4 regions of the Pseudomonas sp. MTM4 genome follow, and region 1 is predicted to be linked to each of the others. Evidence: predicted binding sites of a transcription regulator. Region 1 holds the regulator's gene; each other region holds the start of a gene.

The links. Region 1 encodes sigma-54, which starts transcription at its own class of promoters, with help from an activator protein. Its sites were predicted from a motif close to ANTGGCATNNANNTTGCTNT; they were not measured.
Region 2: glnA (glutamate--ammonia ligase) is a predicted target of sigma-54. The motif match lies at 1,740-1,759, and genes of this name have one in related genera.
Region 3: nirB (nitrite reductase large subunit NirB) is a predicted target of sigma-54. The motif match lies at 4,005-4,024, and genes of this name have one in related genera.
Region 4: flgB (flagellar basal body rod protein FlgB) is a predicted target of sigma-54. The motif match lies at 3,297-3,316, and genes of this name have one in related genera.

The regions. Positions count from the first base shown of each region.
Region 1 covers NZ_CP048411.1:3,909,094-3,917,012, forward strand. The annotation lists gene pmbA (metalloprotease PmbA) at 1-625, shown strand, start outside; gene GYM54_RS17950 (HPr family phosphocarrier protein) at 754-1,026, opposite strand; gene rapZ (RNase adapter RapZ) at 1,035-1,892, opposite strand; gene ptsN (PTS IIA-like nitrogen regulatory protein PtsN) at 2,028-2,492, opposite strand; gene hpf (ribosome hibernation-promoting factor, HPF/YfiA family) at 2,499-2,807, opposite strand; gene GYM54_RS17970 (RNA polymerase factor sigma-54) at 2,876-4,384, opposite strand; gene lptB (LPS export ABC transporter ATP-binding protein) at 4,534-5,259, opposite strand; gene lptA (lipopolysaccharide transport periplasmic protein LptA) at 5,259-5,807, opposite strand; gene lptC (LPS export ABC transporter periplasmic protein LptC) at 5,794-6,366, opposite strand; gene GYM54_RS17990 (HAD family hydrolase) at 6,375-6,896, opposite strand; gene GYM54_RS17995 (KpsF/GutQ family sugar-phosphate isomerase) at 6,897-7,871, opposite strand.
Region 2 covers NZ_CP048411.1:3,319,778-3,327,696, forward strand. The annotation lists partial or broken gene GYM54_RS15400 (DUF4124 domain-containing protein) at 1-14, opposite strand, end outside; gene glnA (glutamate--ammonia ligase) at 237-1,643, opposite strand; gene thiI (tRNA uracil 4-sulfurtransferase ThiI) at 1,980-3,434, shown strand; gene typA (translational GTPase TypA) at 3,604-5,427, shown strand; gene GYM54_RS15420 (MFS transporter) at 5,560-6,762, opposite strand; gene GYM54_RS15425 (DUF2147 domain-containing protein) at 7,100-7,546, opposite strand; gene GYM54_RS15430 (NAD(P)/FAD-dependent oxidoreductase) at 7,655-7,919, opposite strand, start outside.
Region 3 covers NZ_CP048411.1:1,020,972-1,028,890, forward strand. The annotation lists gene GYM54_RS04545 (NADP-dependent oxidoreductase) at 43-1,077, shown strand; gene GYM54_RS04550 (esterase-like activity of phytase family protein) at 1,275-2,621, opposite strand; gene GYM54_RS04555 (aldo/keto reductase family oxidoreductase) at 2,799-3,623, opposite strand; gene nirB (nitrite reductase large subunit NirB) at 4,253-6,811, shown strand; gene nirD (nitrite reductase small subunit NirD) at 6,811-7,188, shown strand; gene GYM54_RS04570 (formate/nitrite transporter family protein) at 7,268-7,919, shown strand, end outside.
Region 4 covers NZ_CP048411.1:78,289-86,207, forward strand. The annotation lists gene GYM54_RS00440 (flagella synthesis protein FlgN) at 1-44, opposite strand, end outside; gene flgM (flagellar biosynthesis anti-sigma factor FlgM) at 88-417, opposite strand; gene flgA (flagellar basal body P-ring formation chaperone FlgA) at 522-1,256, opposite strand; gene GYM54_RS00455 (chemotaxis protein CheV) at 1,348-2,280, shown strand; gene GYM54_RS00460 (protein-glutamate O-methyltransferase CheR) at 2,318-3,142, shown strand; gene flgB (flagellar basal body rod protein FlgB) at 3,357-3,761, shown strand; gene flgC (flagellar basal body rod protein FlgC) at 3,776-4,219, shown strand; gene flgD (flagellar hook assembly protein FlgD) at 4,238-4,918, shown strand; gene flgE (flagellar hook protein FlgE) at 4,950-6,275, shown strand; gene flgF (flagellar basal-body rod protein FlgF) at 6,466-7,206, shown strand; gene flgG (flagellar basal-body rod protein FlgG) at 7,252-7,919, shown strand, end outside.

The DNA of each region.
Region 1 (7,919 bases):
CGTTCCAGTGCTGTTCTCCTCGGAACTGGCGACTGGGTTGTTTGGGCATTTCCTCGCGGCGATTTCCGGCGGCAATATCTATCGCAAGTCTTCCTATCTGGAAGATGCGCTGGGCCAGACGCTGTTTCCCGAGTGGCTGAGCCTCGACGAGCGTCCGCACCTGCTGCGCGGGTTGGCCAGTTCGGCCTATGACAGCGATGGCTTGGCGACCTACGCCAAACCCTTCGTCGAGAATGGCAAGCTGCTTTCCTATGTGATGGGCACCTACTCCGGACGCAAGTTGGGAATGCCCAGCACGGCCAATGCGGGCGGCGTGCACAACCTTTTCGTCACCCACGGGGATGAGGATCAGGCTGCACTGATTCGCCGTATGGGACGTGGTTTGCTGGTCACCGAGTTGATGGGGCAGGGCTTGAACCTGGTCACCGGCGACTACTCGCGCGGTGCTGGCGGTTTCTGGGTCGAGAATGGTGAGATTCAGTTCCCGGTACAGGAGGTTACTATCGCCGGCAATCTGCGCGACATGTTCCGCCAGATCGTCGCGGTCGGCTGCGATGTCGAGACGCGTAGCAGCATTCACACGGGATCGGTGCTGATCGAGCGAATGAAGGTGGCGGGGAGTTAAAGCGGCAAGTTGAAAGCCGATAGCAGCTGGAGGCTGGCTGGGCGAAAAGAGGCTGTAAGGTTGAAGCGAGTAGTTTGAAAAGGCGCGGCTGGGCTCGGCACTGTTTCGCTTCCAGCCTTCCAGCTGCTCTATTCCCCTTCCTCGAAATAGTCTTCGATCAGTGCTATCAGCGCATCGACCGCCTCTTGCTCCTGCTCGCCCTCGGTGTGCAGGTGCAGGTTGGTGCCCTTGCTGGCCGCGAGCATCATGACCGCCATGATGCTTTTGCCATCAACGAGGGTGGCAGGACAACGGCCAATGCGGATGTCGCAGGGAAACCGGTTGGCGACGCCGACGAACTTGGCGGCTGCGCGGGCATGCAGGCCCAGCTTGTTGATGATGGTGATTTCGCACGAGGGCATGTGGGGTCCTAAGCCAGGTCGCGATGGCGTACCTGGACATTCTTCAAAGGTTCGCGCAGCGCCTGGCCGAGTCGCTCGGCCAGATAGACCGAACGGTGGTGCCCGCCAGTGCAGCCGATGGCGACCGTGACATAGGCGCGATTGCTGGCGGCAAAGCGCGGAAGCCATTTGCTCAAGTAGGCGAAGATGTCCTGAAACATCTCTTCGACATCCGCTTGTGTGGCGAGATAGTCGATGACGGGCTGGTCCAGCCCGGAAAAGTCGCGCAGATCGGCCTTCCAGTACGGATTCGGCAGGCAGCGCACATCGAACACGAGGTCGGCATCAACCGGCATTCCACGCTTGAATCCAAAGGACTCGAAGAGAAACGCCGTACCCGGTTCCGGCTTGTTCAGCAGGCGAAGCTTCAGCGTGTCACGCAATTGATAGAGGTTCAGATGCGTCGTGTCGACCTTGAGATCGGCGAGGTCGATGATGGGAGCCAGAAGCAGCTCCTCGTCACGGATAGCTTCGGCCAACGAACGATTCTGATTGGTCAGCGGGTGGCGCCGGCGGGTTTCCGAGAAGCGCTTGAGCAGTGTCTCGTCCGCCGCATCGAGGTACAGCACATCGCACTGGATATGCCGGGCACGGGCCTCTTCGAGCAACTCGGGAAAACGCTTCAACTGGCTGGGCAGGTTGCGCGCATCGATGGATACGGCGACCTGCGGCTGTATCAGCTCCGTATGCAGCAACGCCCGTTCCGCCAGTTCCGGCAGCAGTCCGGCGGGAAGGTTGTCGATACAGTAGAAGCCGTTGTCCTCGAGCACGTCGAGCGCGGTGCTCTTGCCAGACCCGGAGCGACCGCTGACGATGATCAGGCGCATGGCGGCGCGACGCCCGGCAGGATACGAGCGTGCTGGCATGAGCCTGGCTGCACGCTGTACTGTCGAGGTGGTTGGTGCAAGGTTAGGGACACGTCTCTTTCCTCACTCGTCGCAGGGCCAGCGAGATGGTTTCCGCTAGTGGCCGCTCTGAATATCAACGACGGTCTGATACAGATCCTGTCCCGTTCTGGCCTGGCGCAGACGCTCACGAACGTCCTCGCGATCGAGCATGCTAGCAATCTGGCGAAGCAGTTCGAGGTGTTCGTCAGTCGCCGCTTCCGGCACGAGCAGGACGAACAACAGATCGACCGGAGCGCCGTCGATGGCATCGAAGTCCACCGGATCATCCAGCCTCAACACCGCGCTGAGTGGCGAGGTGCAGCCGGGCATGCGGCAGTGCGGGATGGCGATCCCGTTGCCGAAGCCGGTCGAGCCTAGCTTTTCGCGGGCAACGAAGCTTTCGAAAATGGTTTGAGAATCCAGATCTGGAAGGTCTCGGCCAAGCACCTTGGCGATCTGTTCCAGTACGCGCTTCTTGCTGCCGCCCGGCACGTTCACGAGGGAACGTGCGGGGGTCAGGATGTTTTCTAGTCGGATCATGATGGGCTAGCGAGCTATTGCACCCTGGTTATGGTCGAGCTGTTTTTCTTTGTGCTTGATGAGCTGCCGATCGAGCTTGTCGGCAAGGAGATCGATTGCCGCGTACATGTCTTCATGCTCGGCATTGGCGACGACCTCGCGTCCGGCGACGTGCAGTGTGGCTTCGGCTTTTTGCTTGAGCTTTTCGACTTGGAGGATCACCTGAACGGCAATGATGCGATCGAAATGCCGTTCCAGTCGGCTGAATTTCTCTTCGACGTAGTTACGCAGGGCTTCTGTGATTTCCAGATGAAGTCCAGTGATGTTGGTTTGCATACTGCATCTCCTTTTTGCCACGTGCGATTGACGGGATGACCCGCCACCGGAAGAAATCGACCTGACATTTACATCAACCGCTTACGTTCGCTGGATGGTGCGATACCGAGTGATTCGCGGTACTTAGCGACGGTACGGCGTGCAACTTGAATCCCCTGTGCCTCCAGTAAACCAGCGATCTTGCTGTCGCTCAATGGCTTTTTCGGGTTTTCCGCAGCCACCAGTTTTTTGAGTATCGCCCGTATGGCGGTGGAAGAGCATTCGCCGCCCTCCGCCGTGCTGACATGGCTGGAGAAGAAGTACTTCAGCTCATAGATGCCGCGTGGCGTGTGCATGTACTTCTGCGTGGTGACTCGTGAGATCGTCGACTCATGCATGCCTACCGCCTCGGCGATGTCGTGCAGCACCAGCGGCTTCATCGCTTCATCGCCGTGCTCGAAGAAGCCGCGTTGATGTTCGACGATCTGCGTGGCGACCTTCATCAGCGTCTCGTTGCGGCTGAGCAGGCTCTTGATGAACCAGCGCGCCTCCTGAAGCTGGTTGCGCATGAAGGTGTTGTCGGCACTGGCATCGGCGCGTTTGACGAAGCCTGCGTACTGAGCGTTCACGCGCAGGCGGGGCATTGCCTCCTGGTTCAGTTCGACCAGCCAGCGGCCATTGTGCTTGCGCACGATCACGTCGGGCACGACATACTCCGGCTCGCTCGCTTCGATCTGCGAGCCGGGCCGTGGATTGAGCGTCTGGATCAGATCGATGACTTGGCGCAGCTCGTCTTCCTTGAGCTTCATGCGGCGCATCAGCAGGCTGTAGTCACGGCTGCCGAGGATATCCAGATGGTCGCTGACCAGCCGCACCGCCTCGCTTAACCACAGGGTTCGCTCCGGCAGTTGACGCAGTTGCAACAGCAGGCACTCGCGCAAGTCACGTGCCCCGATGCCAGCCGGTTCGAATTGCTGAATGCGGCGCAGCACCACCTCGATCTCGTCGAGTTCGATTTCCAGCTCTGGATCGAACGACTCGAGTACTTCCTCAAGGGTCTCGTCGAGGTAACCCTGTGGGTTGATGCAGTCGATCAATGTGGCTGCGATAAGGCGGTCTGTATCGCTCATCGGTGCGAGATTGAGCTGCCAGAGCAAGTGGCTCTGCAGGCTTTCACCGGCTGAGGTTCGAGTGGTGAAATCCCATTCGTCATCATCGCTGCTGGGCAGGCTGCTGGCGCTCGTCTGGTAGATGTCTTCCCAGGCGGTGTCCACCGGAAGCTCATCGGGAATGCGGTCACCCCAATCGCCTTCCTCGAGGTTCTCCACCGTGTTGATGGGTTCCTCGTAGTGATTGTCAGGCTCGCTCTGTTCGGTCGGCGTGCTTTCCGGCTTTTTCTCGATCGACTCGGCCATCGGATCGGAGTGATCGAAATCCTCTCCGTCCTCTTCACGCTCGAGCATGGGATTGGAATCCAACGCTTCCTGAATCTCCTGCTGGAGATCGAGCGTGGATAACTGGAGCAGTCGTATGGGTTGTTGCAGCTGCGGTGTCATCGTCAGCTGCTGGCCCATCTTCAGGACTAGCGATGGTTTCATGGCAGAGGACTTCGAACCTTGTTTGCCGGCGCAACCGCGCCTGTTCCGATTTCGCTGGCGCTGGCAGGCGCCAATGTAAGCAAATTATATGCCTGCCATCGAAGCTTTTGCCTAGTCCTGGGTGGCCGTCTCGGCGGAAAAAAATGACATCAGAGGCGGAATTCGTGCCCGAGGTAAACTTCCTTGACCAGCTGATTGGCCAAGATCGTCTCGGCGCCACCTTCGGCAATCAGTTGGCCATCGTTGACGATGTAGGCGGTTTCGCAGATGTCCAGTGTTTCGCGTACGTTGTGGTCGGTGATGAGTACGCCGATGCCTTTGGCCTTGAGATGGTGAATGATCTGTTTGATGTCGCCGACCGAAATAGGGTCGACGCCCGCAAAGGGCTCGTCTAGAAGAATGAACTTGGGCGCGGTGGCCAGGGCGCGGGCAATTTCGACGCGCCGCCGCTCGCCACCCGAGAGGCTCATGCCGAGGCTGTCGCGAATGTGGTGGATATGAAATTCCTGCAAGAGCCCTTCAAGCGCTTGCTGACGCCCGCTGCGATCGAGGTCCTTGCGGGTTTCCAGGATCGCCATGATGTTGTCGGTTACCGACAGTTTGCGGAAGATAGACGCTTCCTGCGGCAAGTAGCCGATGCCTGCGCGCGCGCGACCATGCATGGGCAGATGCGTGACGTCCTGTTCGTCGATCAGCACGCGGCCCTGATCGGCCTTCACCAGCCCGACGATCATATAGAAACAAGTGGTTTTCCCGGCGCCGTTCGGCCCCAGCAGACCAACGATCTGTCCGCTTCCAATGGACAGACTTACATCACGCACGACTTGGCGGCTTTTGTAACTCTTCGCCAGATGCTGGGCCTTGAGGGTCGCCATTACTCGGTCTGCTCCGCTGCCGGCTGATCTTTACTGCGCGGCTGAATCACCATGTCCACGCGCGGGCGCGGCGTGGTGACATCGGTATCGGTCGCACGGCCGGCATTGACGATCTGCCGCTGGGTGTCATAGACGATTTTTTCGCCTTCGAAGGTATTGCCTTCCTGAACGACTTTCGCCTGATCGATCAGGACGATGCGCTCGTTGGCTGCGAAATACTGGATGGTCAGGCCGTAAGCCTTGACGATCTCCTTGTCGACCGCAGGCTTCTGCTCATAGTAGGCGGGCTTGCCGATGGATGTGAATACCTCCACATCGCCATTTTCGTCCTGGGTGATCGTCACCGTATCGCCAGTGATCTTCATGGTGCCCTGGGTGATCACCACATCGCCGCGATATACGGCTACGCCCTGTCGATCATCAAGTTCCGCGGTATCCGCCTGGACGCGGATCGGCTGGTTGCGGTCTTCTGGAAGCGCATGTGCAGTCGTGCCAAGCAGAAAGATGCTCAAGCCGATCAGGAGGGGGAGGGTCTTAACGCAGCTCATGCTGGCCTCTTACATTGGATAGCAGGAGCATCCTGCCTTCATTCAGATACGCTTTCATGCCCGTGGCGGTAGTCACGCCGTTCGCGGCGACGATTCTAACGGGTTGGCGGGTCTCGGCATAATCCTTCTCGGGAAGCACCGTCATCCGGCTGGTGGTGACTATCGTCGGACGTCCCTCGGCGTCGTTGCGTTCGATCCTGACGTTATCGATCAGCTCGACTTCCTCGCCCTTCGGGCCGACTTCTCCACGCTCGCTGGTGATATGCCACGGCAACTCAGCGCCCCGATAGGAACGCAGATCGGGGCGGGTCAGCAGGCTGACATCGCTGGCCTTGACGTGCTCGACCTTCTCGGAGAACAGCACGTAGTTGCGCTTGCCATCCGGTTGATACTGCACGGTTCGTGAGTTGATGACGTAAAAGTCGATCGGCGATGTCTCGCCCTGTGTCACCGGAGCTTCCTGCATGAAGCTTTCGGGGCGAATGTTCCAGTAGCCGACAGCGATCAGTAACAGTGCGATCAGCAGCAGGACGGCAGGGAAGCGGATTCTGCTCAGCATTGGAACCTCTAGAGATAAGCGGCCTGGGCGGCTTCGAGGCTGCCCTGCGCGCGCATGATCAGTTCGCAGAACTCGCGCGCTGCGCCTTCGCCGCCGCGGGCGCTGGTCACACCATGGGCATGATCGCGGACGAAGGCGTCGGCGCTGGCGACGGCCATTCCCAGACCGACCCTGCGGATCACCGGCAGGTCCGGCAAGTCATCGCCTAGATAGGCCACTTCAGCGTAGTCGAGTCCGAGTTCGGCGAGCAGTTCATCGAGGACCACCAGTTTGTCCTCGCGTCCTTGGTAGAGATGCTGGATGCCGAGGTTCTGTGCGCGACGCTCGACCACTGGCGTCTTGCGACCGCTGATGATCGCGGTTCGCACCCCTGAATTGATCAGCATCTTGATGCCATGGCCGTCGAGTGTGTTGAATGTCTTGAATTCGCTGCCGTCGACGAGAAAGTACAGCTTGCCGTCCGTGAGTACACCGTCGACGTCGAAAATGGCCAGGCGAATGTCGCGGGCGCGCCGCAGTAGGTCGTTCACTTACATCACTCCCGCACGCAACAGATCATGCATGTTCAGCGCGCCGACCGGTCGGTCATTGTCATCGACCACCACCAGCGCGTTGATCTTGTTGTCTTCCATGATTCTCAGAGCTTCAGCGGCGAGCATGTCGGCGCTGGCGGTCTTGCCGTGGATGGTCATGACCTGATCGATGCTGGCCTGACGCACGTCGACGCCTTTGTCCAGCGTACGGCGCAGGTCGCCGTCAGTGAATATGCCGGCCAGACCGCCATCGGCCTCCACCACCGCCGTCATGCCGAGCCCTTTCTGAGTCATTTCCAGCAATGCTTCGCGTAATGGTGTGCCGCGCTTGACCTGGGGCAGACGATCGCCTGCGTGCATGACATGTTCGACCTTGAGCAGCAGGCGTCTGCCGAGTGCACCGCCCGGGTGCGAGAAGGCGAAATCCTCGGCGGTGAATCCGCGCGCTTCGAGCAGGGCGATCGCCAGGGCGTCACCGAGTACCAGGCTGACGGTGGTCGAGGAGGTCGGCGCGAGATTTAGCGGGCAAGCTTCGATGGCTACGCTCGCGTCGAGGTTGACCGCCGCCGCCTTGGCGAGCACCGACTCGGGATTGCCAGTCATGCTGATTAAGATGATGCCGAGACGTTTGATCAGTGGCAGCAATGTCACGATCTCGTTAGTGCTGCCGGAGTTGGACAGGGCCAGAACGACGTCGTCGCGGGTAATCATGCCCATGTCGCCATGGCTGGCTTCGGCTGGGTGAACGAAGAACGCAGTGGTTCCGGTGCTGGCGAGCGTGGCAGCGATTTTGTTGCCGATATGTCCGGACTTGCCCATACCGACCACGACGACGCGGCCTTTGCATTGCAGGATGAGCTCGCATGCCTTGACGAACTGTTCATCGATGCGGGCCTTGAGTTGCTCGACCGCTTCAATTTCCATGCGAATGGTCCGCTGGGCAGTCTCGATCAGCTGGCTGCTCTGACTCATGTCTGTTTCATCGCCTGAATGAAAGCGCGGGATTATAGCGGCAAACCC
Region 2 (7,919 bases), 590 kb from region 1:
AATGCAAGGCGCATGGGAAGCTCCTCGGGTAAAGGTGCTGCAAGCCTTGCACCACTGATGTCGGCAGGCAAGCGTGATCAGCGCGAATTGGGAGCGGCCTCAACCTGACATCGTTGGCGGGAGTCTTGGGCCGTGTTGCACAGTGACCGAGCGGCGATCGGAAGGAAGAACGATCAGTGGCGGGACTAACAACAAGGCCTCCCGAAGGAGGCCTTGTTGTCATGCGCAGGCTGGGATCAGACGCTGTAGTACAGGTCGTATTCCAGCGGATGCACGAAGGTGCGGACCTTGATTTCTTCCTCGCTCTTGAGCTCGAGGTAGGCATCGATGAAGTCGTCGCTGAACACGCCGCCCTTGGTCAGGAACGCGCGGCCCTTGTCGAGTTCTTCCAGGGCTTCCTTCAGGCTGCCGCAAACCTGCGGGATCAGCTTGCCTTCTTCCGGCGGCAGATCGTAGAGGTTCTTGTCAGCGGCATCGCCAGGGTGAATCTTGTTCTGGATGCCGTCCAGGCCAGCCATCAGCAGTGCGGCGAAGCACAGGTAAGGGTTGGCAGCCGGATCCGGGAAGCGCGCTTCGATACGGCGGGCTTTCGGGCTGGAAACGTACGGGATACGGATCGAAGCGGAGCGGTTGCGAGCCGAGTAGGCCAGCATGACAGGTGCTTCGAAGCCAGGGACCAGACGCTTGTAGGAGTTGGTCGACGGGTTGGTGAAGCCGTTCAGGGCCTTACCGTGCTTGATGATGCCGCCGATGAAGTACAGGGCGGTTTCGGACAGGCCGGCATAGCCTTCGCCGGAGAAGGTGTTCTTGCCATCTTTGGAGATGGACATGTGCACGTGCATACCCGAGCCGTTGTCGCCGTACAGCGGCTTCGGCATGAAGGTCGCGGTCTTGCCGTAGGCATCGGCGACGTTGTGTACGCAGTACTTCAGAGTCTGAACTTCGTCAGCCTTGGCAACCAGGGTGTTGAACTTCACACCGATTTCGTTCTGGCCGGCAGTCGCCACTTCGTGGTGGTGAACTTCGATGACCAGGCCCATTTCTTCCATGGCGTTGCACATGGCAGTACGGATTTCATGGTCGTGGTCGCACGGCGGAACAGGGAAATATCCGCCTTTGACGGCAGGGCGATGGCCCTTATTGCCGCCTTCGACGTCCTGGTCGGTCATCCAGGAACCCTGCTCGGAGTAGATCTTGAACATCGAGCCGGAGATATCCGACTTGAACTTCACTTCGTCGAAAATGAAGAACTCCGGCTCCGGGCCGACGAATACGGTGTCGCCGATACCGGTGGACTTGAGGAATTCTTCGGCGCGCTTGGCGATGGAGCGCGGGTCGCGGTCGTAGCCCTGCATGGTGCTCGGCTCGACGATGTCGCAGACCAGGATCAGGGTCGGTTCTTCGGTGAACGGATCCAGCACGGCGGTTTCGTCGACCGGCATCAGGATCATGTCGGAAGCTTCAATGCCCTTCCAGCCATGGATGGAGGAGCCGTCGAACATCTTGCCATGTTCGAAGAAGTCTTCATCGTGAGCATCACGAGCCGGAATGGTGACGTGGTGCTGCTTGCCCTTGGTGTCAGTGAAGCGCAGATCAATCCACTTCACATCGTAATCTTTGATCAGTTGAAGCGACTTCGACATGGTGTTCTCCAAATAGTGGAAGCGCTGACAGGGGATGCTTCCGAAGCAGGGTGAAGCCGGGCGGCGATGTTCCGCCAAGGCAACCTGCCTCACAAGAGAGCAAATTGCATGCCAGTGCTCCGTCTTGGGTCCGGGCGCCTGAAATTGAAGGGCTGTTGTAACCGTGGGTGTCCCGGTGATGCGTGCTGTCCGCTTTGTGCACTTATTTGGTGCGTCGCTTTCTGGCTTTGTTCAATTTAAGTGCAATCGTACGGCTGGAGAAAACTGACTAAAGCTTGATCAGTTCCGCTATACTCCGCCCCCCTCTTTTTACGCCATATCGGCGCGCGCTGTTACATGAAGCTGATCGTCAAGGTTTTCCCCGAAATCACCATCAAGAGCCCACCGGTGCGCAAGGGCTTCATTCGTCAACTGGCGAAGAACATCCGCACCGTGCTGCGCGACCTCGATCCCGAACTGCGGGTGGAAGGCGTGTGGGACAACGTCGAGGTGGAAACCGTGCGTAGCGAGCCAAAGCTGCTGCGCGAGATGATCGAGCGCCTGCGCTGCACGCCGGGCATCGCTCACTGCCTGGAAGTCCATGAGTACCCGCTGGGCGATCTGGACGATATCGTCGAGAAGTGCAAGGCGCACTTCGCCGATCGGCTAGCCGGCAAGATATTCGCCGTTCGCTGCAAGCGCGCCGGCAAGCATCCCTTTAGCTCGATGGACGTCGAGCGCCACGTCGGCAGCGAGCTACGACAGCAGTGCGGTGCCGCCGGTATTTCGCTGAAAGCGCCGGAAATCGAAGTGCGGATGGAAATTCGCGACCAGCGTCTGTTCGTCATCCATGCTCAGCATGACGGCATCGGCGGCTATCCGCTGGGTGCGCTGGAGCAGACCCTGGTGCTGATGTCCGGTGGTTTCGACTCCACCGTTGCGGCTTATCAAATGATGCGCCGCGGGCTGATGACCCATTTCTGCTTCTTCAACCTCGGCGGTCGCGCCCATGAACTGGGGGTGATGGAAGTCGCCCACTATCTATGGAAGAAATACGGCAGCTCGCACCGCGTGTTGTTTATCAGCGTGCCGTTCGAAGAGGTGGTCGGCGAGATTCTGAAGAAAGTCGACAACAGCCAGATGGGCGTGGTCTTGAAGCGCATGATGCTGCGTGCTTCCACGCAGATCGCCGAGCGCCTGCACATCGATGCGCTGGTCACCGGCGAGGCGATTTCCCAGGTTTCCAGCCAGACGCTGCCCAATCTCTCGGTGATCGACTCGGCCACCGACATGCTGGTGCTGCGCCCGCTGATCGCCGCGCACAAGCAGGACATCATCGATACCGCGTTCGAGATCGGCACCGCCGAGTTCGCCAAGAACATGCCCGAGTATTGCGGCGTGATCTCCAAGAACCCGACTACCCGCGCCAAGCGCTACCGCGTCGAGCACGAAGAAAAGCAATTCGATATGCAGGTGCTCGAGCGCGCTCTGGAGAACGCCCGCCAAGTCGCCATCGATCGCGTGATCGACGAGCTGGGGCAGGATATTCAGGTAGAGGAAGTAATCGAGGCGACGGCCAGCCAAGTCATTCTCGACATCCGTCACCCCGATGCCGCCGAGGACGAACCTCTGCAACTGCAGGGCATCGAAGTGCAAACACTGCCGTTCTATGCGCTTAACAACCGATTCAAGGAACTGGATGTGAACCGCCAGTACCTGCTGTATTGCGATAAAGGTGTCATGAGTCGCCTGCATGCTCATCATCTGCTGAGCGAGGGACATGTCAATGTGCGCGTTTATCGTCCGAGCTAAACAGCCCGGCCTGCTGGGCGGCAGTATCCGCCACCGCCCTCCCGACCCGCTTCGTGGCTGTATTGCCGCGACATGCCATTAACGATCTGCACTTTCTTTCATCCGTTTTTTCGCGTTGGCCGCTCGATGCATTTGCAGAGCAGCCCGACCCAACTACGAGACCACTACTGTGATCGAGAATCTACGTAACATCGCCATCATCGCTCACGTTGACCATGGCAAAACCACCCTGGTCGATGCCCTGCTGCGTCAATCCGGCACCCTGGAGCGCAACGAGCTCAACGACGAGCGCGTGATGGACAGCAATGACCAGGAAAAGGAACGCGGCATCACCATCCTGGCAAAAAACACTGCCATCAAGTGGAGCGGCTACAACATCAACATCGTCGACACCCCCGGCCACGCCGACTTCGGCGGTGAGGTCGAGCGCGTCATGTCGATGGTCGACTCGGTGCTGCTGGTGGTGGACGCCCAGGACGGCCCGATGCCGCAGACTCGTTTCGTGACGAAGAAAGCATTCGAAGCCGGCCTGCGTCCGATCGTGGTGATCAACAAGATCGACCGTCCGGGCGCGCGTCCGGACTGGGTCATGGACCAGATTTTCGACCTGTTCGACAACCTGGGCGCCACCGACGAGCAACTGGACTTCCAGGTGGTGTATGCCAGCGCCCTGAACGGCATTGCCGGTCTGGATCACAGCGACATGGCCGAAGACCTGACCCCGCTGTACCAGGCCATTGTCGACCACGTCCCGGCCCCGAACGTCGATATCGACGGCCCGTTCCAGATGCAGATCTCGGCGCTGGACTACAACAGCTTCCTCGGCATCATCGGTGTGGGCCGCATCGCCCGCGGTCGCGTCAAGCCGAACACCCCGGTCACTGCCATCGACACGCAGGGCAAGAAGCGTAACGGCCGTATTCTCAAGCTGATGGGTCACCATGGTCTGCACCGCGTCGACGTCGACGAAGCCACCGCAGGCGACATCGTCTGCGTCAGCGGTATGGATGAGCTGTTCATCTCCGACACCCTGTGCGACCAGAACAACGTCGAAGCGATGAAGCCGCTGACCGTTGACGAGCCGACCGTTTCCATGACCTTCCAGGTCAACGATTCGCCGTTCTGCGGCAAGGAAGGCAAGTTCGTCACCAGCCGTAACATCAAGGAGCGCCTGGACAAGGAGCTGCTGTACAACGTGGCCCTGCGCGTCGAAGAAGGCGATTCGGCCGATAAGTTCAAAGTCTCCGGTCGCGGCGAGTTGCACCTGTCGGTACTGATCGAAACCATGCGTCGTGAGGGCTTCGAGATGGCCGTGGGCCGTCCAGAAGTGATCATTCGCGAAGTTAACGGCGCCAAGCACGAGCCGTTCGAGAATGTCACCATCGATATCCCTGAAGAAGCTCAGGGAAAGGTCATGGAAGAGATGGGCCTGCGTAAGGGCGACCTGAGCAACATGGTCCCGGATGGCAAGGGCCGTGTACGCCTGGAGTACAACATTCCAGCGCGTGGTCTGATCGGTTTCCGTAACCAGTTCCTGACCCTGACCAACGGTGCAGGCATCCTGACCTCGATCTTTGACCGTTACGACGTGATGAAGTCCGGCCACATGTCCGGTCGTCAGAACGGCGTACTGGTTTCGATCGATACCGGTAAGGCGCTGACCTACTCGCTGGAAACCCTGCAGGCGCGCGGCAAGCTGTTCGTCGAGCACGGCCAGGAAATCTACAACGGTCAGATCGTCGGCCTGAACAGCCGTGACAACGATCTCGGCGTTAACCCCACCAAGGGTAAGAAGCTCGACAACATGCGCGCTTCGGGCAAGGACGAAACCATCGCCCTGGTCCCGCCGGTCCGCTTCACCCTTGAGCAGGCGCTGGAGTTCATCCAGGACGACGAGCTCTGCGAAGTGACGCCGAAGTCGATCCGTCTGCGCAAGAAGATTCTCGACGAAGGCGAGCGTAGCCGCGCTGCGAAGAAAGCCAACAAGGCTTGATTATCGCTTAGCTGTAACAAAAAGGCGCCTTCGGGCGCCTTTTTGTTACCCGCAATATTGCTCCGCTTTTAGTTCCGTATGTCTTTGGCTCTTGCAGGAAATATACAGACCACACGATGGGCGAAATCCTGGTCAATGCGAGCCTGTATGCGAATGTGAAGCCGCCATGAGCGCATCGGAAGAGTCCAATTCAGCATTGCTCCTGTGAGTAGACGCGCCAACTGCGCAGAGCAATGCCAGTGCGGTGAGGCCGAGACCGACCCAGGGGGTCCAGCCAACGCCTGCAAGCGCAATGACCAGCCCTCCGATAGCCGCGCCCAGCCCCACGCCCAGATGCATCGCCGAGGTGTTCACAGCGACCCCGGCGCTGCCGCTGGCGGGGTCGCTGTGGAGCAGAAAGCTCTGCACGGCCGGAGAAATCATCCAGCTGATGGTGCTCCAGAGCATCACGCTCGGGATGAAGAGGGCGCTGTTCAAGCTCAGCGGAATGGCCGCCAACGCCAGGCTGAAGGCCGCCGGAATAAGCACGAGCGCCAGGCGCGGACCTAGGCGATCAGACAGCCAGCCGCCCAGATAGCCGCCCCCCAGCGCGGCCAGGCCGATCAGCAACAGCAGTCCGCTCACCGCGGCGGCATCGGTGATCCCAAGGGTGGCCGCCAGGTACGGTGTGAAATAGGTGAATAAGGTGAAGTGCCCGCCGAGCAGCAGTATCGAGACGGCCTGCGCCAGCCAGAGCGGCCGGTGGCTCAGCTGTCTCAGGTAGCCGGCGCGACCTGGCAGGGCGCTGGAGCGGCTGTCGGGCAAATATCGCCACAGGAGCAGGCTCAGGGGTAATGAGTAAATCGCGATACCAAAAAAGACCCAGCGCCAGCCGAACCAGCTCGTAATCTGTACGCCCAACGGCACGCCGAAAACCAGCGAGGCGCTGATGCCCAGGAAGATGATGCCGATGGCCCGGCCCTGTTGCCCCGGTGGCGCCAGTTCCGATGCCAGCAGCGTCGACATGACGATCAGCAGCCCGCAGCAGGCGGCCATGCCGATGCGAGCCAGGAGCAAGCTGGAGTAGTTCGGGCTGATTGCGGCGAACGCATTGAATAGCGCGAAGATCAGCAGCGCCACTACCAGCAGGCGGCGACGTTCCCAGCGTCTGGTCAGCCAGGTGACCAGCGGGACGGCTACGGCAAAAGCGATGGAGAAGAGGGTCGTCAACTGGCCGGCCAGGCTGACCGAAACCCGGAGGTCGCTGGCCAATGGCGGCAAGATGCCGATAAGAACACTCTCCGCCACGCCAGCAGCGAAGGCGGTGAGCGATAGTAGAAACAAACGAAGGTCCATGACGGCTCCGATTCCCGGTGAGGGGTTTCGGGCGCTGTGTGCCTTCGGTTATCCCAAATTGAGTGTGAGCGGGTCATTGATGTGCGCGCTGACGCGAGGCATCAACCCATTCAGCCGGGTAACGATAGTGACGGGTGATCGAGCCGTCAACACAGCAGCCGACCATGAGCGGCAGTGCCCTCGCGGTCGGTTGATCGGTGTGTTTGATGGGTGGAACCGGTCATTCCAGCTTCCGCGCGACATCGACGCGGTTGCGTTGGTCCCGCGAACCAGCGCTGAGGTGCAGCGCTGGTCAGGCCAGCGCCGTGTGACCCGCCTGGTTTGAGGACTTACGGCCTTACTGGCGAATCCAGGTCTGGGTGCGGCCTAGCGCTTCGATGCCCACGTAGCCGCGCATTTCCAACTTTTTGCCGCCTTCGAGCACGGTGACCTTGGCGCGGTAGGTCTTACCCTTGGCGGGATCGAGAATGTTGCCGTCGCTCCAGACGCGTTCGCCGTCGGGCTTGAGTCCCCAGAGAATGGTCATGCCGGTGATCGGCTGGTCTTTGCGCTCGCCCTCGCACGCGCTGCACAGCGGGTTGGGGCCTTGGTCCGACTGCAGAATTTCCGCCACCTTGCCGCTCAACGTGCCGTCAGCGGCTTCCTGGATATCGACGATGGACCTGGGCTTGCCGGTTTCGTCATCAATGGTTTGCCAGCGGCCGGCTGGCGATTCGGCGGCGAAGGCCATTGATGTGATGGTCAGCGGCAATGCCAGCAATAGTGCGGTGAACAGCGAGCGCATGGTTTCTCCTGCGGCGGTAATCGATGGCAGCGACTCTATCACTGGTTTCGCCTCTGGGGTCGAGCGCGGGAGTACATCACCAGACGAGCGAAAGACGCCCGCCAGCGCTCAATGCTTCCCGGCCAGGTCTGCCAACATCGCCGTCGCCACCGCCTCTGCAACCTTGATGCCGTCGACTCCAGCGGAAAGGATGCCGCCAGCGTAACCGGCGCCTTCACCGGCTGGGTACAGCCCGCGGGTGTTGATGCTCTGCAGGGATTCGTTGTCGCGCTTGATCCGCACCGGTGATGAGGTGCGGGTCTCGATGCCGGTGAGTATCGCGTCGGCGCGGTCGAAGCCGCGGATCTGCTTGCCGAACGCCGGCAGGGCTTCG
Region 3 (7,919 bases), 1.8 Mb from region 1:
GCTCCCACCTTGAACTGCCCTGACGATCCATTGGAGACCGCGATGACCCAGCAATCGCAACACAACCGCAGCATTCGCCTCGCCTCACGCCCTAACGGCGCACCCACGCCGGACAACTTCAGCTTGGAAACCAGCCCGGTGCCGAGCCCCGAAGACGGTCAGCTGTTGTTGCGCACCGTCTATCTCTCGCTAGACCCTTACATGCGCGGCCGAATGAGCGCCGGGCCGTCCTACGCACCACCGATGGAAGTGGGCGATGTCATGGTCGGTGGTACGGTCTGCCGGGTCGTCGAGTCCCGTCACCCTGATTATCAGGAAGATGACTGGGTGCTCAGCGGCAACGGCTGGCAGGACTATGCCCTGTCGGGCGGCGAAGGGTTGCTCAAGCTCGGTCGCGAAATGCAGCACCCCTCCCATGCCTTGGGCGTGCTCGGCATGCCGGGCTTTACCGCTTACATGGGGCTGCTCGACATCGGCCAGCCGAAACCCGGAGAAACGCTGGTGGTGGCGGCCGCCACCGGGCCAGTCGGCGCCACGGTTGGCCAGATCGGCAAGCTGAGGGGTTGTCGTGTGGTGGGCATTGCCGGCGGTCCCGAAAAATGCCGTCATGCCGTGCAGACGCTCGGTTTCGACGCGTGCGTCGACCATCGCGCCGACGATTTCGCCCAGCAATTGGCCGAGCGATGCTCTGACGGCATCGACATTTATTTCGAGAACGTGGGTGGCAAGGTATTCGATGCGGTGCTACCGCTGCTCAACACCAGCGCGCGAGTGCCGGTGTGTGGCGTAGTCGCGCAGTACAACAGCACCGACCTGCCGGACGGGCCGGACCGTCTGCCGTTGCTACTCGATACCATCCTGAAAAAGCGTATGCGCATGCAGGGTTTCATCATCTTCAACGACTATGGCCATCGCTATGACGAGTTCGCCCGAGACATGAGCGCCTGGTATGCCGAGGGCAAGATCAAGTACCGCGAGCAGATTGTGCAAGGGCTGGAAAACGCACCCGAGGCATTCATCGGGCTGCTTGAAGGCAAGAACTTCGGCAAGCTGGTGGTGCAGGTGGGCGATGCCTGAGTAGCCTGCCGCTGCCGCGGCGCTTTATTTTGGTGGGCTAAAGCCCACCCTACGCGTTAGACATTGCCAACTGGCATTGCTGCCGCGGCGCTTTCCCTGGTGAGCTAAAAGTCCGCCCTGCCTCGGTGAGCGCCGGACAGTTGTTGTTGAGCGCTGCGTGGTCTTCAGGAAAGCCCTCGCCTACGCCTCAAACCAAATCAGCCCTGGCTCAGCCCAGCCGACACATCGCAACGGCGAGCATCTCTCGCCTGCTGCTGGTGCGGCGGACGGACGCCAGGAATCGGATTAGCCAGGCGGATCTTCAGAAACTCGGTGACGTCCGCCGCCAGTGCGCGCCCGCCGCCGCCCGGGAAGTTGTTGTCGTTGGTCACCAGCAGAGTACGCGAATCCAGTGGCAACACGCTTTCAATGGTCACGTAGGGAAAGGTGAATGTCCGTTGCCCGTCGCCGTTCAGGTCATCGGGATCGGCCAGTTGCATGAGGTCGACGACTTCGGTCTTGCGCACTTCCCCGCCACTGGCGACACCGCGGGTTTCGATCAGGTAGATTTTCTTGAACGGAGCGCCGTTGGTGGCGGTTGCGTTGTTGCGCTCGATGATCAGGAATCGCGTCTCATCGATCGCAGTCATGTCACCGATGGCGTGTTCGGGTTCCTGCAGGCGGTAGAAGAACACCTTACCGGTGTAGCGCTCCTGATCGATGTCGAACTCGTTGATACGCAAGGTACCGGCCGCATCACCGCTGACGGCCTTTTCCAGCAGCGCGTACAGCCGGTCCCCGCGAGGGTTGATCGCCATGCCTTCGAAACCGCCGGACCCGCCCAGGTTGGCGGTTGCTCGCCCCGCAACCACATCGGCATGCTGCGGCGCGTAGACACCGGGCAGTGAGATAGCGCTGCGAGTGACGGTGCCCGACGCATCGGTCTTGATCAGGTATGGCCCGAACTCGTCGCCAAACCACATCGCGCAATTCTTGTCTCGGCGCACCGATTCGATGTCCAGGTCAGCGCCCGTCAGCAGGCGGCCGAAATCGATTGCACTATCGACGCGTGGCTTGGAACCGTCGTTGTAATAAAAGCGGTAATCGGCCTGGATCGGCAGCTCAAGCTTCTGGTTGATGTCGTTAAGCGTGAGGCGCGACGTGTGGGTGAAGCGAGCCAGTGGCGCACCGCTGAGATAGTCGCTCGCACTGACTTTGCCGCTGCCGCCGTTGGCGGTACGGAAATCGGGCCGCACGCTGTAGAGCCGCAACAGCGTGTCGGCGGAGTTCGTCTGCCCACCGAAGCCGTTGTCGGTCATGAATATGAAGCTGTTTTCATCCGCACCCGGCAGCACTGCGGAAAAGCCCTGCACCGGCTGGCGATTCTCATACGGTGGCGCAAAGGTGCCGTAAGGGTTGGCGCTGGCCATCTGACCCGATGTCGGACCGTCGGAAAAGGTGTCGGCGGGCATCATCGCCCAGCCTACCAAGGTGTTGTTGGCGGCCATCGCAGGGGCGGAGATCGCAGCGGCAAGCGCCACGACCAGCGGCTTCGGGATTCGCATGAGTCAGTGTCTCCATCCGGTCGGAGCCAGCGCCGCGCGACATGCACGACGCTCTGGCATCGGAGAACAACCTTAGGAAGCGACTGTGTCAGGAATATGGCTAAAACTGACGCAGCGTCGGCAAGCTGACGCTAGACCACTCAGTTGCACGATGCAACTCGGTCTCAAGCTGGCGTCTCAGGCCACCTCATGTCCACGTGCCGCCTGAGCGAGATAGAACCAGGCCTGAGTATCCAGCCGCAGCTCGGCGCCCTCCAGGGCTTCCTCGATTCGATCCCAACGCAGGCTGCCGAGGATGGGCACTGGCTTGCCGGGCAGCTTGCGCAACCAGGCCAGCGCGACCTGATTGGCAGTAGCGCCCGATGCCGCGCCGACCTCTTCAAGCGCCTGTTGTAGCGCCGGGCTGAAACGGCCACCTGCCAACGGTGACCATGCCAGCACATGCAGGCCCTCACTTTCCATGGCATGCAGGCGCCCGTCCCATACGGTCTCCTGGGCTTGCAGCGACAACTCGATCTGGTTGCAGCGCAGGGGCAGTTCGCGCGCCAGCGTTTGGCAGTGCAGCAACTCGGCATTGGATACGCCGAGCCAACCAACCTTGCCGCTGCCGACCAGGTCGTTCAGCGCCCGGGCAACCTCATCGACCTGCAGCAAAGGGTCCGGCCGATGCAGCAGGAAGCCGTCCAGGCGCTCGACACCCAAGCGCTTCAGGGTACCCTCGACCGCCTCGGTGAGATACGCAGCCTGGGTGTTGTAATGCTTGACGCCCCAGCGCGACCTGTCCTGCGCTGCCGGCACGATGTCGGCCTTGCCAATCAACTGAATCTGCTGGCGCAACGCCGGGCGTAATTTCAAAGCGGCACCAAAATGCGCCTCGCATTCGCCGCCGCCATAAATGTCAGCGTGATCGAAAGCGCTCACGCCACGTTCGACGCAGCGCTCGAGAAAGCTCAGCAATGCTTTCGGCTGCGCCAGGTCGGGGTATTGCATCAGACGCATCATGCCCAGCAACAGGGGTTGTTCGACGACCTTGTTCAAGTGATCTCCACGATTGACCGGATATTGGACATGTAACAGCGGTTAGGCTGCAGTGCTTTAAGGTGGGTACTGACCGAACCCGCAGCGCAAGGTTCGAATCCGCTCCAGGTTAGCTCGGCCGAAATGACAACGCTCTGCGTATCGCCCCAAAAAAGGGAACGTGGAGCGAGCACCGCACCCTTGTGGGTCAGCGCCGCGCTTTGGCAAGCGGAACCTGACGTGTCTGCCGTTAGCGCTATCGGCGGGCTGAAGCCCACCCTACATGAGCCTTCCAGTGCCGTAGGGTGGGCTTCAGCCCACCAACACTTTGGCAGCGGCTCTCTCCGCCCTGACATCTCACCCGTCGCTGGCACGCAACCTGCTATGCCACATGCAAAGCCTGCCGACCGATTCGGCAGAGCCTCCCGCCGGTCAACGATGACCATCAGCCGCGAAAGGCACGGGACGGGTGCTACGGGCAACGACGCTCGATTCATCACCCCCACAACTCTTGAATTACCAGGCAAAGGCGCCTGGAGCTGCCGACAGCTCCAGGCGCCTTTTTTGTTTTTGTACGACGGCGCCGCAACGCGGCATCGACGGAGGAACCGGTCATGAACGCAATCGTCACCCCGATCAAGAGTGAAACGCTGGTCATCATCGGCAACGGCATGGTGGGTCATCACTGCGTCGAGCAACTGATCGAGCGCGGCGCGCTGGGCCAGTACCAGCTGCACGTGTACGGCGAGGAGCGCCAGCGCGCCTATGATCGTGTTCATCTGTCCGAATACTTTGGCGACCGGGATGCCGACTCCCTCGCCATGTGCGAAGCCGACTATTACGCCGCTCACGGCGTGCATATTCACCTCGGTGTACAAGTGCTGGAGATCGACCGAGAGCGCAAGGAAGTGGTCACCAGCGAAGGCCGCAAGGCGTACGACAAGCTGATCCTGGCGACCGGTTCCTACCCCTTCGTGCCGCCGATTCCAGGTGCCGAAGGCAACTCGCGCCTGGTCTACCGCACCCTTGATGACCTCGATGCCATTCGCGCCGCCGCCAGCAACGCCAAACGCGGCGTAGTCGTCGGTGGCGGACTGCTCGGTCTGGAAGCGGCCAATGCGCTGAAATCGCTCGGGCTCGAAGCCCATGTGGTGGAGTTCGCCCCGCGCCTGATGCCGGTACAGCTGGACGAAGAAGGCGGCGCTGCACTCAAGGCCCGCATCGAAGCGCTGGGCGTAGGCGTGCATCTTTCGCGTGCCACGCAGGAGATCGTCATCGGCGAGGAGTACGCCTACCGGATGAACTTCAACGATGGCGAATTCCTTGAGACCGACCTCATCGTGTTCTCCGCCGGTATCCGCCCGCAGGATGCGCTTGGCCGTAGCGCCGGTCTGGAAATAGCCCCGCGTGGCGGCGTAGTGATCGACGCCGACTACCGCACCAGCGACCCTTCGATCTTCGCCGTCGGCGAATGCGCTTCCTGGAACGGCATGGTCTTCGGCCTGGTTGCGCCGGGCTACACCATGGCGCGCAACGTCGCCGCGCTTCTCACCGGCGAGCCGCACCAGCCTTTCAGCGGTGCGGACATGTCGACCAAGCTCAAGCTGCTCGGCGTCGACGTCGGCTCCATCGGCGATGCGCATGCCGCGACGCCGGGCGCCAAGAGCTACCGTTTTATCGACGAAGCCAACGCCAGCTACCGCCGCCTGGTGCTGTCTGAAGATGGCAAGCGCGTCATTGGCGCTGTGCTAATCGGCGACAACAGCTACTACGACACCCTGCTGCAATACGCGCAGAACGGCATCAAACTGCCGGCCGATCCGTCCAGCCTGATCCTGCCGCTCTCTGACGGCGCGCCGACCCTGGGCGCCGATGCCCTGCCCGACACGGCGACCATCTGCTCCTGCCACAACGTCAGCAAGGGCGCGGTGTGCTGCCAGGTTGACGCCGGCATCACCGACCTCGGCGAGTTGAAGGCCGCCACCAAGGCCGGCACCGGCTGCGGCGGTTGCAGTGCGCTGCTCAAGCAAGTCTTCGAGCACGAGCTGATGGCCCGCGGTGTCGAGGTCGACAAGAGCCTCTGCGAACACTTCGCCCACACTCGCCAGGAGCTGTACGGCATCGTCCGCGTCGAGGGCATCATCAGTTTCGACGAGCTGCTGACCAGGCATGGCCGCGGCCATACCGGCTGCGACATCTGCAAGCCGGCGGTGGGTTCTATCCTCGCCTCCTGCTGGAACAAGCCGATCACCGATCCAGGCCTGATTCCGCTGCAGGACACCAACGACACCTTCATGGCGAACATGCAGAAGAACGGCACCTACTCGGTGGTGCCGCGCATCGCCGGCGGTGAAATCACTCCGGACAAACTGATCGCCCTGGGTGCCGTGGCCAAGAAATACGATCTCTACACCAAGATCACCGGTGGCCAGCGCATCGACCTGTTCGGCGCTCAGTTGCACGAGCTGCCGGATATCTGGGGCGAGCTGATCGAAGCGGGCTTCGAGACGGGCCACGCCTACGGTAAATCCCTGCGTACGGTGAAATCCTGCGTCGGCAGCACCTGGTGCCGCTACGGCGTGCAGGACAGCGTCGGCATGGCGCTGCGTCTGGAGGACCGCTACAAGGGCCTGCGTTCGCCGCACAAAATCAAGTTCGGCGTCTCCGGCTGCACCCGCGAATGCGCCGAGGCGCAGAGCAAGGACATCGGCGTGATCGCCACCGAGAACGGCTGGAACCTGTACGTAGCCGGCAACGGCGGCATGCGTCCGCGCCACGCCGAGCTGTTCGCCACCGATCTGGATGACGAGACCCTGGTGCGCTACATCGACCGCTTCCTGATGTTCTACATCCGCACCGCGGACAAGCTGCAGCGCACCTCGGTCTGGCGCGAGTCGCTCGAAGGCGGCCTCGACTATCTCAAGGACGTCATCATCGACGACAGCCTGAATCTCGCCGCCGAGCTCGAGGCGCAGATGCAGCTGGTGGTTGACCGCTACGAATGCGAATGGGCCAACGCCATCAATGACCCGGAAAAGCTCAAGCGCTTCCGCACGTTCGTCAACGACCAGCGCGGCGACCCGGATATTCATTTCGTCAAGGAACGCGGCCAGCGCCGTCCGGTGCACGCGTCCGAACTCCACCTGATTCCCGTAACCGAGGAGGTGCTCTGATGAGCCAGCCCAACGCCGTACGCATGCAATCGATTGAATCCGCAAGCTGGCGGGCACTATGCAGCCGCCGCGATCTGGTCGCCAATTCAGGCGTGGTCGCCTGGATCGATGGCGAGCAGGTGGCGCTGTTCCACCTGCCCGACACCGAGACCGGCGAGCAGGTGTACGCCATCGCCAATAAGGACCCGAAATCCGGCGCCAACGTCATCGGCCGCGGCATCCTCGGCCAGCTCAAGGGCGACCTGGTGATCGCATCCCCGCTGTACAAACAGCATTTCCGCCTGGCCGACGGCAGCTGTCTGGAATATCCAGAACAGCACCTGCAGGTTTGGCCGGTGCGCCTGAACGGCGATGCGGTGGAAATCGCCGCCGCCTGACCGCGGCCCGACACAACCAGTAGCGATACGCCAACGGCAGGCCAAGACCTGCTTTGCCAACACAACCAGAGAATCAGAAATGTCCTATCTCGTTCCTTCGGAATTCGTTACCAAGATGGTCGACTCCGGCGAGTCGAAGATTTTCATGTCCACGCGGGACACCTTGATCCGAGCATTTATGGCCGGTGCGATCCTGGCGCTGGCCGCCGTGTTCGCCGTGACCGTCACCGTCCAGACCGGCTCACCGCTGCTGGGCGCGGTAATGTTTCCTGTCGGCTTCATCATGCTTTACCTGATGGGCTTCGACCTGCTGACCGGCGTCTTCGTGTTAGCACCGCTGGCCCTGCTCGACAAACGCCCAGGCGTCACCGTCAACGGCGTGCTGCGTAACTGGGGCCTGGTATTCGTCGGCAACTTCGCTGGGGCGCTGACCGTGGCGTTCATGATGGCCTTCGTCTTCACCACCGGCTTTTCAAGCGATCCAGGCGTGATCGGCGAAAAAATCTCTCACATTGGGGAAGCACGGACCCTGGGCTATGCAGAGTTCGGCGCGGCCGGCTGGGCGACGATCTTCCTGCGCGGCATGTTGTGCAACTGGATGGTGTCGATGGGCGTGGTGGGCGCGATGATTTCCACCACCGTGGGTGGCAAGGCCATCGCGATGTGGATGCCGGTGATGCTTTTCTTCTACATGGGCTTCGAGCATTCGGTGGTGAACATGTTCCTCTTCC
Region 4 (7,919 bases), 860 kb from region 1:
CCGATATCGTCAACCAGCTGTTGAAGCAATTCGGTATCTTGCATAGTGGTCTCTAATGCGCTGACGCCTGGCTACCTTTTACTGGGTTCAACGCTGGCTTTCGAACGCTAGCAGTTTCGATGCCACTCGCTGAGGATCTACCTGATAGCTGCCATCGGCTATCGCCTGCTTGATCTGAGCGACACGCTCCTGATCGACAGAGGGTTGCTGGCTCAACTTCTCAGCGGTCTGCTGCAGACGTTGTGCTTCCGGGCTCAACTGAACGCTCTCGCCGGATACAGCCGTACTACTGGTGTTCTTCACTGCGTCGGCAGCAGGCTGCGGAACCGTTGGCCGCTCAGTGTTCTGCACATTGCTGCTTCGCCCACTGCTCGGTGGGCTGACGGCACCGTTGGGCCGGTTGAAATCGATAGCCATGATCGAAACCTCGAATAAGTCAGGACGCTTGCCTGCTTTTCGGCAAAGCCATGGGAAACTTTAGCTTTATTTTCCCGGAGTGGCTGCGGCAGCGTCAGTCCTTCTCACATCGCGACTTCCACCTGACCGGGACCAACGACGCGGGCCTTGATAACGCGGCCAGATCGCTGATTTTTGACCCTGATCTGACTGCCAAGTGCGCCATCGGATAAAGCTTCGCCTGGCATTCTCACATTTATTGACGAATTTTTCGCGCTGATTACGACCTGATCGCCTTTGCGCACGATTTCCGCTAGCGAAACAGCGTTAGGGGTAAGCACCTGATCGGGAAGGGCGCTGCGGGTGAGTTTGTTACCTAGAACCTGATCGTAGGCCGTCAGGTAACCCTGGGTCAGCAGGCTGACGTCCCGTTCGGCTAGAGTCACGTCAGCTTGCTCCAGGATGCTTTCGCGCGCCAGCGGTCGCCGGGCGACTATTACTTCGCGGAACAAATGGACCTGCGCGGGGACGAAAACGGACCAGGGCGCCGAGCCTTCGCAGCTGACCCGTACGGTTGTGCGGCCAACCGGTTGCGCAGGGCTTTCCAGTTTCGTAGTCAACGGGCGATCGCAATGCGCCAGGCGCAGACGAGGATCGAGTCTGTTGACCTCGACCTGATGGCGGGCCTGGATTTGGCTACGCTGCAAATAGTCGGTCACCTCACGCTCAAGAAATCCGCGTGCTGCGTCGATAAGCTGTTCAGGCCTTGTTGCCGAGTCAGCAAACTGGCTCAGCCCGCATAACGCCGAAAACAGGATCGCGCGACAAAGCGCAATGCAAGGACGCCGGAAAAAAGTCATCTGTTCGTTCATGTCATGGCAGAAGCAAAGGGCGTGCCGGTAAGTCTGCCGGACATTCTGAACACCATTTCGCAAAGCAAGAGGAACTGGCATGGCCGGTGTATTGGATTCGGTTAACCAGCGTACCCAGCTGGTGGGGCAGAATCGTCTGGAGTTGCTGCTGTTCAGGCTGGATGACAAGCAGCTCTATGGCATTAACGTGTTCAAGGTTAAAGAGGTGCTGCAGTGTCCTCGGCTCACCATCATGCCTCGGTCCAGTCCGGTTGTGCGTGGCGTGGCGAACATACGTGGCAGCACGCTTTCGATTCTCGATCTTTCCTTGGCTACCGGAAAACCTGCATTGCAGGACCTCTCCAATAGCTTCGCCATCATCGTTGAATACAACAACAAGGTGCTCGGGTTTCTGGTGCGATCGGTGGAGCGGATCGTCAATATGAACTGGGAGGCCATCCTGCCGCCGCCCAAAGGCGTTGGGCCTGATCACTATCTGACAGCTGTCACCCATGTGGATGGCCAGATGGTCGAAATCATCGACGTGGAAAAAGTGCTGGCCGAGGTGGCTCCCGTTTCGGAAGTGCTATCGGTTGGTATCGCGGACGAGGAAACCACCAGCAAGGCGTCATCCAGCCGGGTTCTGATCGTCGATGATTCCTCGGTTGCGCGGAAACAGATAATTCGTTGTCTACAGAATCTGGGAATCGAGGTGGTTGCACACAACGATGGCCGCCAGGCGCTGACCTACCTGCGAAAGTTGGTAGCAGATGGCAAGAAGCCATCCGAGGAATTCGTCATGATGATTTCAGACATCGAAATGCCTGAGATGGACGGCTATACGTTGACCACCGAGGTTCGTCAGGATCCGGCCATGCGGGATTTGCATATTCTGCTGCATACTTCACTCTCCGGTGTGTTCAACCAGAGCATGGTCAAGCGAGTCGGTGCGGACGATTTTCTCGCCAAATTTCAGGCGGACGATCTGGCCAACCGGGTGATAGAGCGAATCCGAACTACGGATAAGAATTGAGGCATGTCCTCTTCAATACGACTGGTGGGCCTTATCAGTGTCAGGTGATCCGGATTTCGATCAGTTCCGAGTGTTCCTAGAGAAGACGTGCGGCATTCTGCTGGGCAGCAACAAGCAGTACCTCGTAACCAGCCGGCTGAACAAGCTGATGGAGCAGCAGGGGCTCAGGAGCCTTGGCGACCTGGTCAGGAAAATTCAGGCCCAGCCACGCAGCGGTCTGCGTGAGCAGGTCGTGGATGCGATGACGACCAACGAAACGCTCTGGTTTCGCGATACCTATCCATTCGAAGTGCTTAGGAGTCGGACCTTGCCGGAGCTCCTGAAAACCGCGCCGGGTCAACGCCTGCGTATATGGTCGGCTGCCTGTTCCTCGGGGCAGGAACCTTATTCGTTGTCGATGACTGTCGACGAATATGAGCGCAGCAACCCCAGCCAACTTAAGTTGGCAGTTCAGATCGTCGCTACCGAGCTGTCTGGCACCATGCTTGCTGCAAGCAAGGCTGCGGAGTACGACAGTCTGGCTATCGCGCGGGGATTGTCGAGCGAGCGCTTACAGCGTTATTTCGACGTCAAGACACCAGGCCGTTGGGTTGTCAAACCAGCGATTCGAAACCGCGTCGAGTTCCGTGTTCAGAATCTGCTCGATAGCTATGCGGTGCTGGGGAAGTTCGACGTGGTGTTCTGCCGTAACGTGCTCATCTACTTTTCTGCGGATGTGAAGAAAGACATTCTTCGGCGTATTCACGCCACGCTGAAGCCGGGCGGATATTTGTTTCTCGGGGCATCCGAGGCGCTGAACGGGCTTCCTGAGTTGTACCAGATGATCCAATGCAGTCCAGGCATCATCTATAAGGCTAAGTAGGAACGGTCGATCCTGCAGCGTCGCAGCGAGGCGGCGGCAGAAATCTGTCGGTCATGAGTGAAGAGGCGGCAAAAACATGGAAAAGCTTTGCCGCTTTTGACGCATCGCTCCTGATGCGTTGCTATAAATCCCTTCTAAATCAGTTAATTATCGAAATGGCATGGCCTTTGCTGTTGGTTTGCTAAGCAGACTGTATCCGGCAGAGGGCCAGATCATGAGCATCAGTTTCGATAAAGCTCTGGGTATCCACGAAAAAGCACTTGGCTTTCGCGCTCAGCGTGCCGAGGTGCTTGCCAACAATATTGCCAACGCCGACACGCCTAATTATAAGGCCCGTGATCTGGAGTTCGGCAGCGTTCTGGCTGCCCAGCAGAGCAAAAACCAGGGCGAGTTCGGCGTCGCTGTCACCAGTAGCAAGCACATCGCGGCGCAAGGGTTTGAGATTGCCGATCCAGGCCTTCGATTTCGCACGCCGATGCATGCTTCGCTGGATCAGAACACTGTCGATGCACAGGTCGAGCAAGCCGCTTACGCCGAAAACGCCGTCGACTTCCAGGCAAGCTTCACCTTTCTCAACAGTAAATTCAGGGGGCTCATGAGCGCCCTGCGCGGCGAATAACAGGAGCGAAGCCCATGTCCCTTAGCAGCGTATTCAATATCGCCGGCAGCGGCATGAGTGCTCAAAGCACTCGCCTCAACACCATCTCCAGCAACATCGCCAACGCTGAGACCGTTTCGTCCAGCGTCGATCAAACTTACCGCGCCCGCCATCCGGTCTTCGCGACCATGTTGCAGCAGGCCAACGGTACGCCAAGCGGATCCTTGTTCGCCGAGCAGGATCAAGCTGGTGCCGGTGTTCAGGTGCTCGGCGTGGTGGAAGACCAGAGCGAGCTGCAAGCCCGTTACGAGCCCAACCATCCGGCTGCGAATGAAGAAGGCTACGTCTATTACCCGAACGTCAACGTCGTGGAGGAAATGGCGGACATGATTTCTGCCAGCCGGTCGTTCCAGACCAACGCCGAGTTGATGAATACGGCCAAGACCATGCTGCAGAAAGTTCTGACCCTAGGCCAGTAACCCTTACGAGAGATAGCCATGAGCACGACAGGCGGCGTCAGCGGTACCGGTTCGGTACTCGACCAATACCAGATCAAAGATCGCGAAGTAAAAAGCAACGATCTTGGCAAGAACGAGTTTCTTGAGCTGCTGGTAACTCAGCTGAACAACCAGAACCCTCTGGAACCTCAGGAAAACGGCGAGTTCATTGCACAGTTGGCCCAGTTCAGTACGGTCGAAGGTGTGGAGAAACTGAACTCAAGCATGGAAACCATGCTATCGGGCTATCAGTCATCCCAGGCGCTACAGGCGTCGTCGCTGGTTGGCCGCAAGGTGATCGTGCCCACCGACAAGGCCGTCGTCGATACCAGCGAAACCTTCAAGGCCAGCCTGGTATTGCCGACGACCAGCAGCAACGTGTCGGTCAACGTTTATGACAGTGCCGGCACGGTGGTCAACCGGATCAACATGGGCCAGCAGGAAGCCGGAAACGTTTCGTTCATGTGGGACGGCAAGGATTCGAGCGGCAATACCTTGCCGCCTGGAACCTACCGATTCGAAGCACAAGCCACCTATCAAGGCGAGACCAAGGGTTTGTACACCTTGCTCCCAGCCAACGTAGACAGCGTCACGCTCGGACAGAACGGCGGGGAGCTGATGCTCAACCTGGCCGGTGTTGGCAGCATTGGGCTGTCTCAAGTCCAGGTCATTGGTCAGTAACTGCCGGCACACCCGGTAACAGGAGCAATTCATGTCGTTCAATATCGGCCTTAGCGGCATGCGTGCCGCCAGCAAAGACCTCAACGTTACAGGTAACAACATCGCTAACGCCGGAACTGCTGGCTTCAAGCAGTCACGTGCAGAGTTTGCGGATGTGTATGCCTCGTCCGTACTCGGAACTGGTAAGAATCCCCAGGGCAGCGGCGTGTTGCTTGCGAACGTGTCGCAGCAATTCAACCAGGGCAACATCAACTACACGCAGAATGCGCTGGACCTGGCGATCAATGGCAACGGGTTCTTTCAGGTCAGCAATAACGGTGCGCTGAGCTATACCCGCGCCGGTTATTTCGGAACGGATAAAGAGGGCAATCTGGTCGATAACTTCGGCTACAACCTTCAGGGTTACTCGGTCGACGGTAATGGCAATATCCAGACAGGGCGTGTGAGCGACCTGAAGATCCAGACGGCCAGCCAGGAGCCTAAGGCGACGACGACAATCGCCCAAGGTTTCAACCTGAATTCGACCAATACCCAGCCGGTCAATACGCCATTCAATCCGGCAGATCCGCTGACCTATAACTCGTCGACCTCGACCAACATCTATGACGAGCAAGGCAATGCTCATGTCATGACGCAGTACTTCGTTAAATCGCCCACGTCTAACTCCTGGCAAATGAACGTACTGATTGATGGGCGTAACCCAGCAATGCCTATCGCCACACCGGGCGATCCGTCTGCCGTCCCGCCAGTAGCTGCTTGGAGCGGCACCGAGCCAGCTTCAGTAACGCTTGAGTTCAGCCCTTCTGGCAGTTTGATCACCCCGGCTGACGGCAGCATGGCGCTTAACGGCTGGCAGCCTGCCATCCAGAACAGTGACGGTACTTGGTCACTGAACAATGCGGCGCCTGCGGGCGGATTGAACATGACGTTGGATATGCGTGGCTCCACCCAGTACGCCAGCGCGTTTGCGGTTAATAGCGTAAGTCAGGACGGCTATACCACGGGCGAGCTTGCCGGCCTTGAGATTGGGGAAACAGGTGAGATCTTTGCTCGCTATACCAACGGCCAATCCAAAGTGCAGGGCCAGATCATCCTGGCCAACTTCGCCAACGTTCAGGGTTTGACCCCAGTAGGCAAAACCCAGTGGGTACAGTCGTTCGAATCCGGCGAACCAGTGCGCAACCCGCCAGGCAGCGGCACGTTGGGCTCGTTGCAGGCCGGCGCCTTGGAGGATTCCAACGTCGAGCTGTCGGACCAGTTGGTCAACCTGATCGTGGCGCAGCGCAACTACCAGGCGAACGCCAAGACAATCGAAACCGAAAGCGCGATCACCCAGACGATCATCAACTTGCGTTGACGAGTCGCAGCGGCAGTCGCTGCATGGCGGAATTCTGCCGCTCCGTCTAACAAAAGGCCCTTCGGGGCCTTTTCTTTTCTCTAAATCTCTGCAAATCAGTAGCTTAAGCGCCTTTTGGTGGTTGGCATGCGCATTGCTTCCGAGAAGGTATGGAACGGTCAAGCGTCAATTCACGCGTCTCGGAGGTTCGATGGACAAGATGCTCTATGTAGCCATGACGGGTGCGAGCCAAAACGCTCGTGCTCAGCAGGCTCATGCCAACAACCTGGCAAATATCTCGACTACCGGCTTCCGTCGTGACTTTGAGCAAGCGCGTTCAATGCAGGTGTTCGGCGACAGTTTTCCGGCACGCGTCTATGCCATGACCGAGCGTCCAGGCACGGATTTCAGTGCCGGCACGTTGCAGGAAACGGGTCGAGATCTGGACGTGGCGGTCGAGGGCGAGGGCTGGATCGCGGTGCAAGCGCCCGACGGCAGCGAGGCCTATGCCCGTACCGGCAGCCTGAATATCGACACGCTCGGCATGCTGCGCACCGGCGACGGTTTGCCGGTGCTCGGCAATGCCGGGCCGATTGCCGTGCCGCCGGAAGAGAAAGTGGAGATCGGCGCCGACGGGTCCATCAGCATTCGTGCGCTCGGAGAAGATCCGAATGTGGTGGTGACGGTCGACCGTCTCAAGCTCGTCAACCCCGATCCAAAGCAGTTGGAAAAGGGCACCGATGGTTTGATCCGGATGAAGGACGGCCAGCCCGTCGAGGCTGACGCCGCGGTTCGCGTGACGTCCGGTTTTCTCGAGGCGAGCAACGTCAACGCGGTGGCGGAGATGACATCGATGCTGGCGCTGTCCCGGCAGTTCGAGCTTCACGTGAAAATGATGCGTACCGCCGAAGAAGACAGTGCCGCTGCGGCCCGAGTCTTGCAACTCAGCTAGTAAACAACGCGCTGCGCCCGAATACCGGCGTACGAGGAGAAGAGCATGCTTCCAGCACTGTGGGTGAGTAAGACGGGTTTGTCCGCCCAGGACATGAACCTGACGACCATTTCCAACAACCTGGCCAACGTTTCCACCACGGGCTTCAAGAAAGACCGCGCCGAATTCCAGGATCTGCTGTATCAGATCCGGCGGCAGCCAGGTGGCCAGTCGACCCAGGACAGCGAGCTTCCGTCCGGCCTGCAGCTGGGTACCGGTGTTCGCATCGTCGGCACGCAGAAGCAGTTCACTGCCGGCAGCCTGCAGACTACCGAGCAGCCGCTCGACATGGCGATCAATGGCCGCGGCTTCTTCCAGGTGCTGCTGCCCGACGGCACCGTGTCCTACTCGCGTGACGGTAGCTTCCATCTGAACGCCGACGGCCAGATCGTGACCTCCAACGGCTATGCGCTGGAGCCGGCGATTGTCGTACCGCCGGAAACCCAGACCTTCACGGTCGGCGAGGACGGCACCGTCTCGGTTACCACACTCGGCAACCCGGCGCCGCAAATCATCGGCAACCTGCAGACCGCCGACTTCGTCAACCCGGCAGGCCTGCAGGCCATGGGTAGCAACCTGTTCCTGGAAACCGCCGCAAGCGGTGCGCCGCAGGTCAGCACGCCCGGCCTGAACGGACTGGGCACGGTGCTGCAGAACACTCTGGAAAACTCCAA